Regions from separate parts of the Bacillus paramobilis genome, predicted to be linked through region 1. Evidence: riboswitches for the same ligand, from Rfam matches in the RefSeq annotation. Region 1 holds a riboswitch; the other holds the start of a gene.
The links. A riboswitch is a leader RNA that binds a small molecule or an ion and turns the genes downstream of it on or off. The one in region 1 is predicted to bind preQ1.
Positions count from the first base shown of each region.

Region 2: linked by a shared signal. The riboswitch ahead of queC (7-cyano-7-deazaguanine synthase QueC) and the one ahead of AABL52_RS18915 (QueT transporter family protein) in region 1 are both predicted to bind preQ1.

Region 1 is NZ_CP151108.1:3,704,422-3,709,581, reverse strand. Features, by position in the region: gene AABL52_RS18940 (cysteine hydrolase family protein) at 1-208, opposite strand, end outside; gene AABL52_RS18935 (DUF6123 family protein) at 391-651, shown strand; gene AABL52_RS18930 (DMT family transporter) at 654-1,559, opposite strand; gene AABL52_RS18925 (reverse transcriptase-like protein) at 1,573-1,959, opposite strand; gene AABL52_RS18920 (aldose 1-epimerase family protein) at 2,031-2,903, opposite strand; PreQ1 riboswitch class I at 3,036-3,080, shown strand; gene AABL52_RS18915 (QueT transporter family protein) at 3,087-3,575, shown strand; gene AABL52_RS18910 (ribonuclease H family protein) at 3,724-4,383, shown strand; gene AABL52_RS18905 (zinc-finger domain-containing protein) at 4,396-4,572, shown strand; gene AABL52_RS18900 (DUF2564 family protein) at 4,606-4,854, opposite strand; gene cspB (cold shock-like protein CspB) at 4,974-5,160, opposite strand, start outside.
Region 2 is NZ_CP151108.1:3,938,134-3,943,293, forward strand. Features, by position in the region: gene queE (7-carboxy-7-deazaguanine synthase QueE) at 1-616, opposite strand, end outside; gene queD (6-carboxytetrahydropterin synthase QueD) at 609-1,100, opposite strand; gene queC (7-cyano-7-deazaguanine synthase QueC) at 1,100-1,762, opposite strand; PreQ1 riboswitch class I at 1,856-1,899, opposite strand; gene kinB (sporulation sensor histidine kinase KinB) at 2,107-3,315, shown strand; gene AABL52_RS20180 (DUF6254 family protein) at 3,327-3,443, opposite strand; gene AABL52_RS20185 (DinB family protein) at 3,544-4,077, opposite strand; gene AABL52_RS20190 (M3 family oligoendopeptidase) at 4,216-5,160, opposite strand, start outside.

The sequences.
Region 1 (5,160 bases):
TTTTATTATGTACTTCAAATCCTTCTCCGCTGCCAGAAGCAACATCGATATCTCTTACGAAAACAATAAGGGCATTTGCATCTATCGCTTTCTGTACGGCTGTATTTAGTGTAGATAATAACTCTTTTTTATGAAAAACTTCTTTTTCTTGTTCATTCCCATCCATTAATTCTTGCTGCGCATCGATAATTAATAATGCTTGTTTCATCGTGTCTCCCCTTTAATATGAAATAAGTTCCACTATACATATTCATTCATATTGCAAGGAAATCCTCTATTGTCTATACAGTAGACGATAGATTTACAAAGTTGTCAAAGAAATTTCATTCTCATAGCGTGTAAAAACATGTATGATAGGAGATGGAGAATTTTTGAGTAGGTGGGAATAACATGCAAACAGTAGAAGATTATCTTTCATTCTTACATACGAAAGGATTTAAATTATCAGAGGAAGCACAAGGATTTATTATGTTCGGACAAGGATATACTGGTGCATCTGATGGAATTGTGAACGCAGCAATAGAAGCGACAATTAAACATCAATTACAGTTTGATGGGAGTTATTTTGTTGCGTTATTAGAACGATTGAAAGAAGAAGAAATTACAGATAAAAAAAGCGCTAAGGCTTTTATGCGTAAGTTACAAGCGTAACTTCATGCAGCCTGCGCTTCTTTTTTTGTTTTGGAAGGTAATTCAACAAAAACCATGCCTAGGAAAATACATAGGCATCCGATAATAGCAGAAATAGAAAGTTGTTCGTTTGCAACGAGAACGCCTGTTAAGGCAGCAAAAACGGGCTCCATTGCGAAAATGATTGCTACTCTCGTTGGAGACGTATGTTTTTGTGCTGATGTTTGAATGAAAAAAGCAATGGATGTCGCGAATAGGGAAGTTAAAAATAGAGCAAATAAAAAGGAAGAATTCGTCCATAGTGCCATTGAAAATAATTTTTCCCAATCTTCAAACAAAAAGGCGCAAATAGAAGAAAACATGCCGACAGCTAATACTTGCGACGTGCTTAATAATAAAGGTGATATTTTCTTAGAGAAGAAGCCGTTAACGAGAATATGAGCAGCGAAAGCGACTGCACAACCGAGAACGAGTATATCTCCAATGTTTAATTGAAAAGAATCACCAGCCGTTAATAAGTATAAACCTGTTGTTGCTACAGCAATGCCCATTACGATAAAAATGGTAGCTTTTTGTTTTAAAAAGATAAAAGACAAAATGGGTACCATAACGATACTAAGCCCTGTTAAGAAACCAGCTTTTGAAGAAGTTGTATAAAGTAAGCCGAATGTTTGTAACACATAGCCAACACATAAGAAGAATCCAACGATTAATCCAGCGAGGCTACTCTGTTTTATATCTTGTTTTGATGTTTTTTTTACGAAAATCATTTGAACGAATAATAAAATAATTCCAGCAAATAAAAAGCGAATGCCATTAAAGGTAAATGGACCAACGAAAGACATAGCATTTTGAACGACAACAAATGTAGCTCCCCAAATAAAAGAGACAAATAATAAAGCAAGAGGAGCAATCCAATCTTTTTTCACACCCATACCCCCGTTAATTTTGTAAGATAGCTTTTCTAGCTAACTCATCAGCAACTTTATTTTGACTACTTGGAATCCACTTAATAAAAAAGAGGTCGAAACTTTTTATGTACTGCAGTGCTTCTTCTAATAGTGGTGCAAACATTTTATTTTTTGCGTATTCTTTTTCGACAGCTCGCTCAACAAGTTGCGAATCTGTACGAAAAGAGACAATGTTATAATTATGCTCCGTGCAATATTTTAATGCCGCAAGTAAAGCGTGGTATTCTGCTTCATGATTGGACATTGTCCCAAGGGGCAATGATAATTGTACAGCTGGTTGAACCCCTTTAATAAATACGCCTGCACCAGAAGGACCAGGATTTCCTTTTGATGCACCATCAATATATACTTCAATCAAAATGAGAAACCTCCAAATGATAAGATGATCCCCTACTTATATGTTTCCTTTTAAGTAGGGGATAGAGTAAGTTAGCCGATTGTAATACTATAACGACATGTAAATATTTCATTCGCTTGTAAAGATTGAATTCCTTTTTTTTCCTTGAAATCTTTTACTGGAGTTACTTCATCTGCAATTCCGTACCAAGGTTCAATACATAAGAAAGGTGCATTCTCGCCTGGTGTCCATATGCCGACAAATGGGAATCCGTCAAATTCTACTTTTACAAATTTATTATGTTTATGAGAACGAATAGAGATTTCATCCGTATTCATATTTTCAAAAATAAGTGCATCATTTTTGAATAAATCATATGTAAGTGGTAATTCATTCGTATTTTCAGCGATTAATTGCTTTTTACTTGAAAGGTAAGGTCCTTCTAATACGCTTGTTTCTAAGCGTTCAGAACCATTAAATGATAAATGATAATCTGTAAATGATTCGCCCTCTAATAAGGGGAAGTTGAAACCAGGATGTGCTCCGATTGAGAAGAACATCTCTTTTGAAGTAGGGTTATTTACTTCATATGTTACATGAACGATTTGTCCGTCTAGCTCATAAGAAACGAGTAATTCGAATTCGTATGGGTATTTTTTTAATGTTTCTTCATTACTAGTTACAATATAAGTGATTTTCGTTTCACTTTGTTCTTTTACGGAGAATGTAAGATCACGAGCAAAGCCATGTTGTGTTAAAGAATATGGTTCACCATCTACGTAGTATGTATTATCTACTAAACGGCCGACAATTGGGAATAAAATTGGTGCGCGGCGCCCCCAATAAGTAGAATCGCCTTGCCATAAATATTCCGTGTTATCTTCTTTTAAGCGAACGCTTTGTAATTCTGCACCTTGGTCAGAAATGGAAACGATCACTTTTTCATTTTGAATTGTTGCTGTCATGAAGTGAAACCTCCTAAAACTTTCATATATTTTATTATACGTTGTCTAAAAGAAAAAAGGTAGTTAATGATAGGAATCTATTGACGAAAGAGTGTGTATTGCGTAGAATATAATCTTGTTGCTTAAAAAACGAATAACGTGGTTCGAAACCATCCCACGTAAAAAAACTAAGGAGATTTTGTCATGAATATTAGAACATTAGTCGGTAATGGTATTTTAGCGGCATTATATATTGCTGTTTCTATGCTTATTCAGCCATTTGGCTTTACGAATGTACAGTTTCGTATTTCAGAGATGTTTAATCATCTTGTTGTATTTAATAAGAAAGCAATTTACGGAATTGTATTAGGTGTATTTTTAACAAATCTCTTTTTCTCACCAATGATCGCTTACGATTTAGTATTTGGAGTAGGGCAATCTATTCTTGCATTAGTTGCAACGATTATTTCTATGCGATTTATTAAAGGTGTTTGGGCTCGTATGATTTTTAATACAGTTATTTTTACAATTACAATGTTTATGATTGCAATTGAACTTCATCTTGCATTGGGTTTACCATTTATGTTGTCTTGGTTAACATGTGCAGTCGGTGAGTTTGTTGTCATGGCGATCGGTATGCCTGTCATGTACTGGATTAATAAGCGAGTACAATTTGAAAGATTTATGCAATAGATGAAAGAGCTATTCCTAAAGGGATAGCTCTTTTTGTATGTAATCACATTGAATATAATGCTGTGACTCTTGATACAATATAATAAAATAAAGTGAGGCTTTCATTAGCTGGCTACATATAAGAAGTCTTATATAAGGGGAATCTAGTATGAAATATAAAATTCATTGGTTGTATAAAACAAAGCGAGGTTTGCAGACGGAATTAACGACAGATTATATGAACATAGAAGATGTAATACAATTTGCAGATGATTTCGAGAAAACAGGAAGAGTGAAAGAACTATCATTTTATGATGAAATGGATGCAGAATGGTCATTAAAGGAAATGAAAAAGCTGAGTAAACAAGTGGAGGAAGAGCCCCAAGAAATACTCGTTTATTTTGATGGCGGTTATGATGTACAGACGAAAGAAGCTGGAGTAGGTATATGTGTATACTATAAAAAAGGAAATACAAAATACCGAATTCGCCGTAATGCATATATAGAAGGTATATATGATAATAATGAAGCGGAATATGCATCATTACTATATGGTATGAATATACTCGAGGAATTCGGAATTAAGTATGAAGCAGTTACACTTCGCGGCGATTCTCAAGTTGTACTGCAGCAATTGGCTGGAGAATGGCCTTGTTATGATGAGCATTTAAATCATTACTTAGATCAAATTGAACAAAAAGCGAAGCAAATGAAATTAAAACTTGTATGTGAGCCAATATCTAGAAAACAAAATAAAGAAGCGCATCAATTAGCTACGCAAGCATTAGAAGGAACAGTCATTGATAGTCATAAAGAAATAACCGAATAGAGAGGTGCAAAGGTGGATAAAAAGCAACTCATTACAGAGGTAAATGACTTATTAGAAACGTATTGTGAAGGGTGTTTCTTGCGAGAACATAATCGAAAGACAAATAGTAAGTATTACGCTCATTCCTTTTGTATCAGGCAATGTACAGTTGGAGAAACATTGAAAAAGTATGGAGAACAGTTGTCATGAAAAAACATCCAGAGAAAGTTCTCTGGATGTTTTTTAGTGTCTAGCTTCGTTTAGTTGATGCTCGCATTTGCTTAATTTTTTTTCTTCATTCATTAAAAATGGCTCATCTAAATCTGTTGCCACAGATTTCATAATTTCAAGCTGAGAGCGAGCGGCTTCTACAGCAGTAGTAGCATGCTCTAATGTATCTGGATCCATTGAAATTGTCGCTGATCCTACCATTTTTTGTGCTGTTTCTACACGGAATTTTACTTCTTCAAAATCATTTACTTCTGATCCCATTATTACTTCCTCCTTTGTATATTGCGCATTTCACATAGTTTTTGCTCTGTAAAACGGAAATATACAAAGGAATAACAAAGGAGGTTACCAAGTAAGGTAACCTCCTGTTATATGTTGGATTAAAGTTTTACTACGTTAGCAGCTTGAGGTCCGCGGTTTCCTTCAGTAATATCGAAAGATACTTCTTGACCTTCTTCTAAAGCTTTGTAGCCGTCACCTTGAATAGCAGAGAAATGTACGAATACATCGTCAGCGCCTTCCATTTCGATAAATCCAAAACCTTTTTCGTTGTTAAACCATTTTACT
Region 2 (5,160 bases), 230 kb from region 1:
CATACTTATCTAATAATTTTTTAATCAACATCGCATCATCCACTGTTTTTGTATCATCATTCCCTACTTGTAAGAAAAATGGCACATTTGGATAACGTTCGTGCATCTTAACTGCATATTCAAAATCTTGATCGTCAAATACTACTACTTTTAAACTAATATCTTTTCCTGCTAGTTTCTGAATCACAGCATCTAACTTCTGAAAATCAGTATTCATTGCCGAACTTGGTGGTTTTGGAGAAATCGTTATCTCATCAATTTGAAGTAACCAATCTTGCCATTTACTCCCTTGCGTTTCAATTGCCGTTCGCATTCCATTCTCTTTTAATATAGAAAGAAGAAACTCAATATTTTTCAGCAACGCTGGATTTCCACCTGAAATCGTAACATGAGAAAAATTTTCGCCACCAATTTCTACAAGCTCATTCCAAACGTCCTCTGCTGTCATCTGTCTAATTTGATCTTTAGCCGATCCATCCCAAGTAAAAGCAGAATCACACCAAGCACAGCTATAATCACAGCCAGCTGTACGGATAAACATCGTCTTTTGTCCCACAACCATTCCTTCACCTTGAATAGTCGGACCAAATATTTCTAAAACAGGGATTTTACTCATCGAGCATCCACTCCCGTCTTACTTCCGCATAACTAGTTGGCGTCTCGAAAAGACGAACAAATTCAACACGAGCTCCTTTATATTCGTTCGCACGATTATCTTTTATTAATGCTTCTGCCATCTTTTCGTAAATCCAAACGACCATGTTTTCAGCAGTCGTATTCATTGCTGGTAACGTTTCGTTTAAATAACGATGGTCTAAATAGCCTTCTATTTCATTCTTCCAAATTTCTTTTATATCTCCAAAGTCAATCGCAAGACCGATTTCATTTACATATCCACTAATCCCAAATACAACTTTATATGTGTGACCATGTAAGTTTTTACATTTCCCTTCATAACAGTGCAAATGGTGTGCTGCATCAAATGTAAATTCCTTGCTGACCATTACTCTTTTATTATGATATTTAAGCTGCTTACGCTGAATATCCTTGTCCATTTTTTGCAAATTTTCTACGATGCGAAATCCAAAGAAGTTATCCATTAGTTACTCGCTCCTTCACGCTCTTGCAGGTACGTATCTAATCCTGCTTTACGAAGTTGACATGCTGGACATTCACCGCAACCATCACCAATGATTCCGTTATAACATGTTAATGTTTTTTCTCGAACAAACTCGAATGCTCCAAGTTCATCTGATAATTTCCATGTTTCTGCTTTATCAATCCACATAAGTGGTGTATGAATTACGAACGGATAATCCATGGATAAATTTAAAGTAACGTTTAACGATTTCACAAACACGTCACGGCAATCTGGATAACCACTAAAATCAGTTTCACATACACCCGTTACAATATGACGTGCCCCAACTTGTTTTGCTAATACAGCAGCAAATGATAAGAATAGTAAATTTCGTCCATCTACAAACGTCGATGGCAATTCACCTTCTTCATGTGTAATCTCCAGATCCGTTCTCGTTAACGCATTTGGAGCAAGTTGATTTAATAGACTCATATCTAGTACCGTATGTTTAATTCCTAGCTCTTTTGCAATTTCTGCTGCGCAATCAATTTCTAACTTATGACGTTGATTGTAATTAAACGTTACAGCCTCTACTTCTGCAAACTGCTCTATTGCCCAAAATAAACATGTCGTACTATCTTGCCCTCCACTAAAAACAACAACTGCCTTTTCTTTTTTCATTTCACTCATTCTCCTTCTCTACTACGAATAAGAAGAAAGAACGTTCTTGAACTGTCACAATAAAAAAACAAAACAATACCTAAAGATATTGTTGTTTCCATAGTTTTTTATAGAGGGAGTTCGCGAACCTCTCCCGTGCATTGCACGGAATTCCTTCTTTCATTGACAAAGCTTATTGTAACATATTGTATACTACCAGAAAAAATTTCTGATTTTTCCGCTATTTCTCATTTCATTTCTTTCATTTTATAGTATGATTAATTTAATGTGAGAAGAGAGGAGGCACCCCACTGAAACCCTTTATTATTTATCTCTTTTTAAATATATTATTCATCCTTGTTACCATGCTCGTATACCATTTATTTTGGAATCAAAAAGGGAAACGTTCTCCTAAATTAAATTCAGCTATATTTATTGCATTATGTTGCCTCGCTACCATACTATGTATTACTTTCGGAGCAAAAACAAATTATGGATTTCAATTTGATATGCGCCATATCGTATTAATTGTCGGTACATTAACAGGAGGTCCTATTGCCGGTGGATCTATATTAATTGTATTAAATATATACCGCTTCTTATTAGGAGGAATAGGTGTTTTTCCATCGCTTATCGGTTCTATCCTTCTATTTATTGTCCTACTATTTACATACAAAGTTTTCAATCGAACTTCTAATCGTATAAAAATAACACTTGCTATTATCTACAGTCTCACATACGGCTTTAGTTGGATACCATTCTTTCTTTCAAAAGTTACAAATAAGTCTGATTATATACCACATATTATTGTGTATGAGTTATGTACGATACTTGGTACAATCCTTATTTTATATTTACTACATATATTACAAACTCAAGTTCGTCTACAAAACGAACTTATGAATGCTGAAAAATTTCATTTAATTGGTGAAATGGCAGCTTCTATCTCTCATGAAATTCGCAATCCATTAACTTCAACGAAAGGGTTTTTGCAACTTTTACAATCAGATACATGCACTGAACAGGAGAGAAAATTATATATCGATATAGCCATCAACGGAATCGAACAAGCAAATCACGTTCTTACAGATTATTTAACCTTTGCAAAACCAAGTATTGAAAAAGAACAAACATTACAGTTAGAAGAAGAACTACTACACGCATTAGCGTTAATTACACCGCTTGCTAATTTAGCAAATGTGCGTACTCATTATATAAAGCAAAGCACTTCTTTTTTTATCGCGGGAGAAAAACAAAAACTAAATCAATGCTTGTTAAATATTTTAAAAAACTGCATTGAGGCCATGCCAAAAGGCGGTGATCTTTATTTCACATTAGTTCCTGATCATAAGCGTATTCAGTTATATATAAAAGATACAGGAGTTGGTATGGATCAAGAACAAGTAAAACGCCTTGGATCCCCTTTCTACTCAACGAAAGAAAAAGGGACTGGTCTTGGAATGATGGTCGTATTCAGTGTTGTGCAAGCTATGAATGGAAAAATTGATATTATAAGCGAAAAAGGGACTGGTACAACCTTCTTATTAACTTTTCCACTCATACAAAAAACGTGATGAAATAATCATCACGTTTTTTCTGTTCCTTCAACTAATTCAGCAAAGGCTTTCACTTTTCCATGTGGTTTTTGATTTTCTTTACGTGCTTTCCAAGCGCGCTCTTCTTCTTTCTTTTTGTTGGACATACTTTTCAACTCCTTCTTTTCTTTCTCCATGTAGTATTCCAAAATAAGAAAGAAAACTATGCACGTATCAAAAAAGAAGTGGTCTCCCACTTCCTTCTAATTACCGCTGTAAAATTGCGTGTTTCGCCTCTTTTAACTGCGTAAGATGTCTTTGTTCATGCAAATCAAGAAATTGAACCCACTGATACAAATTCAGATCATTAAAAACCGGATGCTTTAATCCATTTTCAAATAGATCTTTTTCATCTATCACACTATGAAGCGCATGTAATAGTTCTTGTCGTGAATGTTCTAGTAATTGAATTCCTTGCTGTTTTTTCATTAACGTTTCTGTTGGTTGCATTTGCTGAGGAGCTTCTCGTTTATGTGTGCGATCAAGCGTAAGTTGGAGATCTTTAAATGGAGTCGTATTTCTTTCATTTTTTTGTAAAGCATATACAAGGGCAGACGTAACTGATTGTTCAATTAAGTGCAAGTGATGCAAAATTTGAATAATACTCCATTTATCACGGCGTGGCTTTACATTCACTTCTGTATCATTTAACATTTCAATTTCTGATAATAGCGTGCTTCGAGTAGACTGTAATGAGTTCACCAAACTTTCTAAACTCACATCCATATTAGATTGAAGCATACTTCTTTCCCCCCTTTTTGTTGGTGAAAAAAGGTGCTCCTTATTAGAAACACCTTTTAGTATTCTGAATTTTCTTTTATTATCTCATCATTTTCTCGTTATGTCGATGTTAAACATGTGAAAAAAAGCGCATGTTTTTTACAATTTTGTGTCGTCAATCGCATGTAGCCATGCTTCTATTTCTGTAATGACACTTTTCACACAACCTTCAGCAAATGGTGATGTTAAATTTGCAACTTCTACTAATTCCAAGAATGATTTACTTCCACCTTGTTGGCACAGATTTACATAATCTTCCCACGCCTCTTGTCTATTATCTCTTGCACGTTTCCAAAATTGCAACGCACAAATTTGTGCTAACGTGTAGTCGATATAGTAGAACGGCGAGCTATAAATATGCCCTTGACGTTGCCAGAATCCACCACGCTCTAAATAATCATTATCTTCATAATCACGATGCGGCAAATACTTTTTCTCTATATTACGCCATGCTGTCTTGCGCTCTTCTGGTGATGCTTCTGGATTTTCATATACATAATGTTGATATTCATCAACAGATACACCATACGGTAAAAACAGAAGCGCTGAACTTAAGTGAGAGAAATAATATTTATCTGCATCTTCTTCAAAGAATGACTTCATCCATGGCCATGTAAAGAATTCCATACTCATAGAATGAATTTCACATGCTTCATACGTTGGCCAATTGTATTCTGGAATTTCAAACTTACGGCTTTCATATACTTGGAAAGCATGACCAGCTTCATGTGTTAATACATCAATGTCGCCAGATGTTCCGTTGAAGTTTGAGAAAATAAATGGAGCTTTATAATTCTCAATATATGTACAATATCCGCCACCAGCTTTTCCTTTTTTCGCAACTAAATCTAATAAATCATTATCTAGCATGAAATTGAAAAATTCATCCGTTTCAGCCGATAACTCTTTATACATCGTTTTCCCATGATTAACAATCCAATCCGCATCTCCTTTTGGAGTTGGATTACCAGTAGCAAACTCAAAGTTTTCGTCGTAATACGCTAACTTCTCTACACCGATACGTGCTTGTTGTCGTTTTCTTAA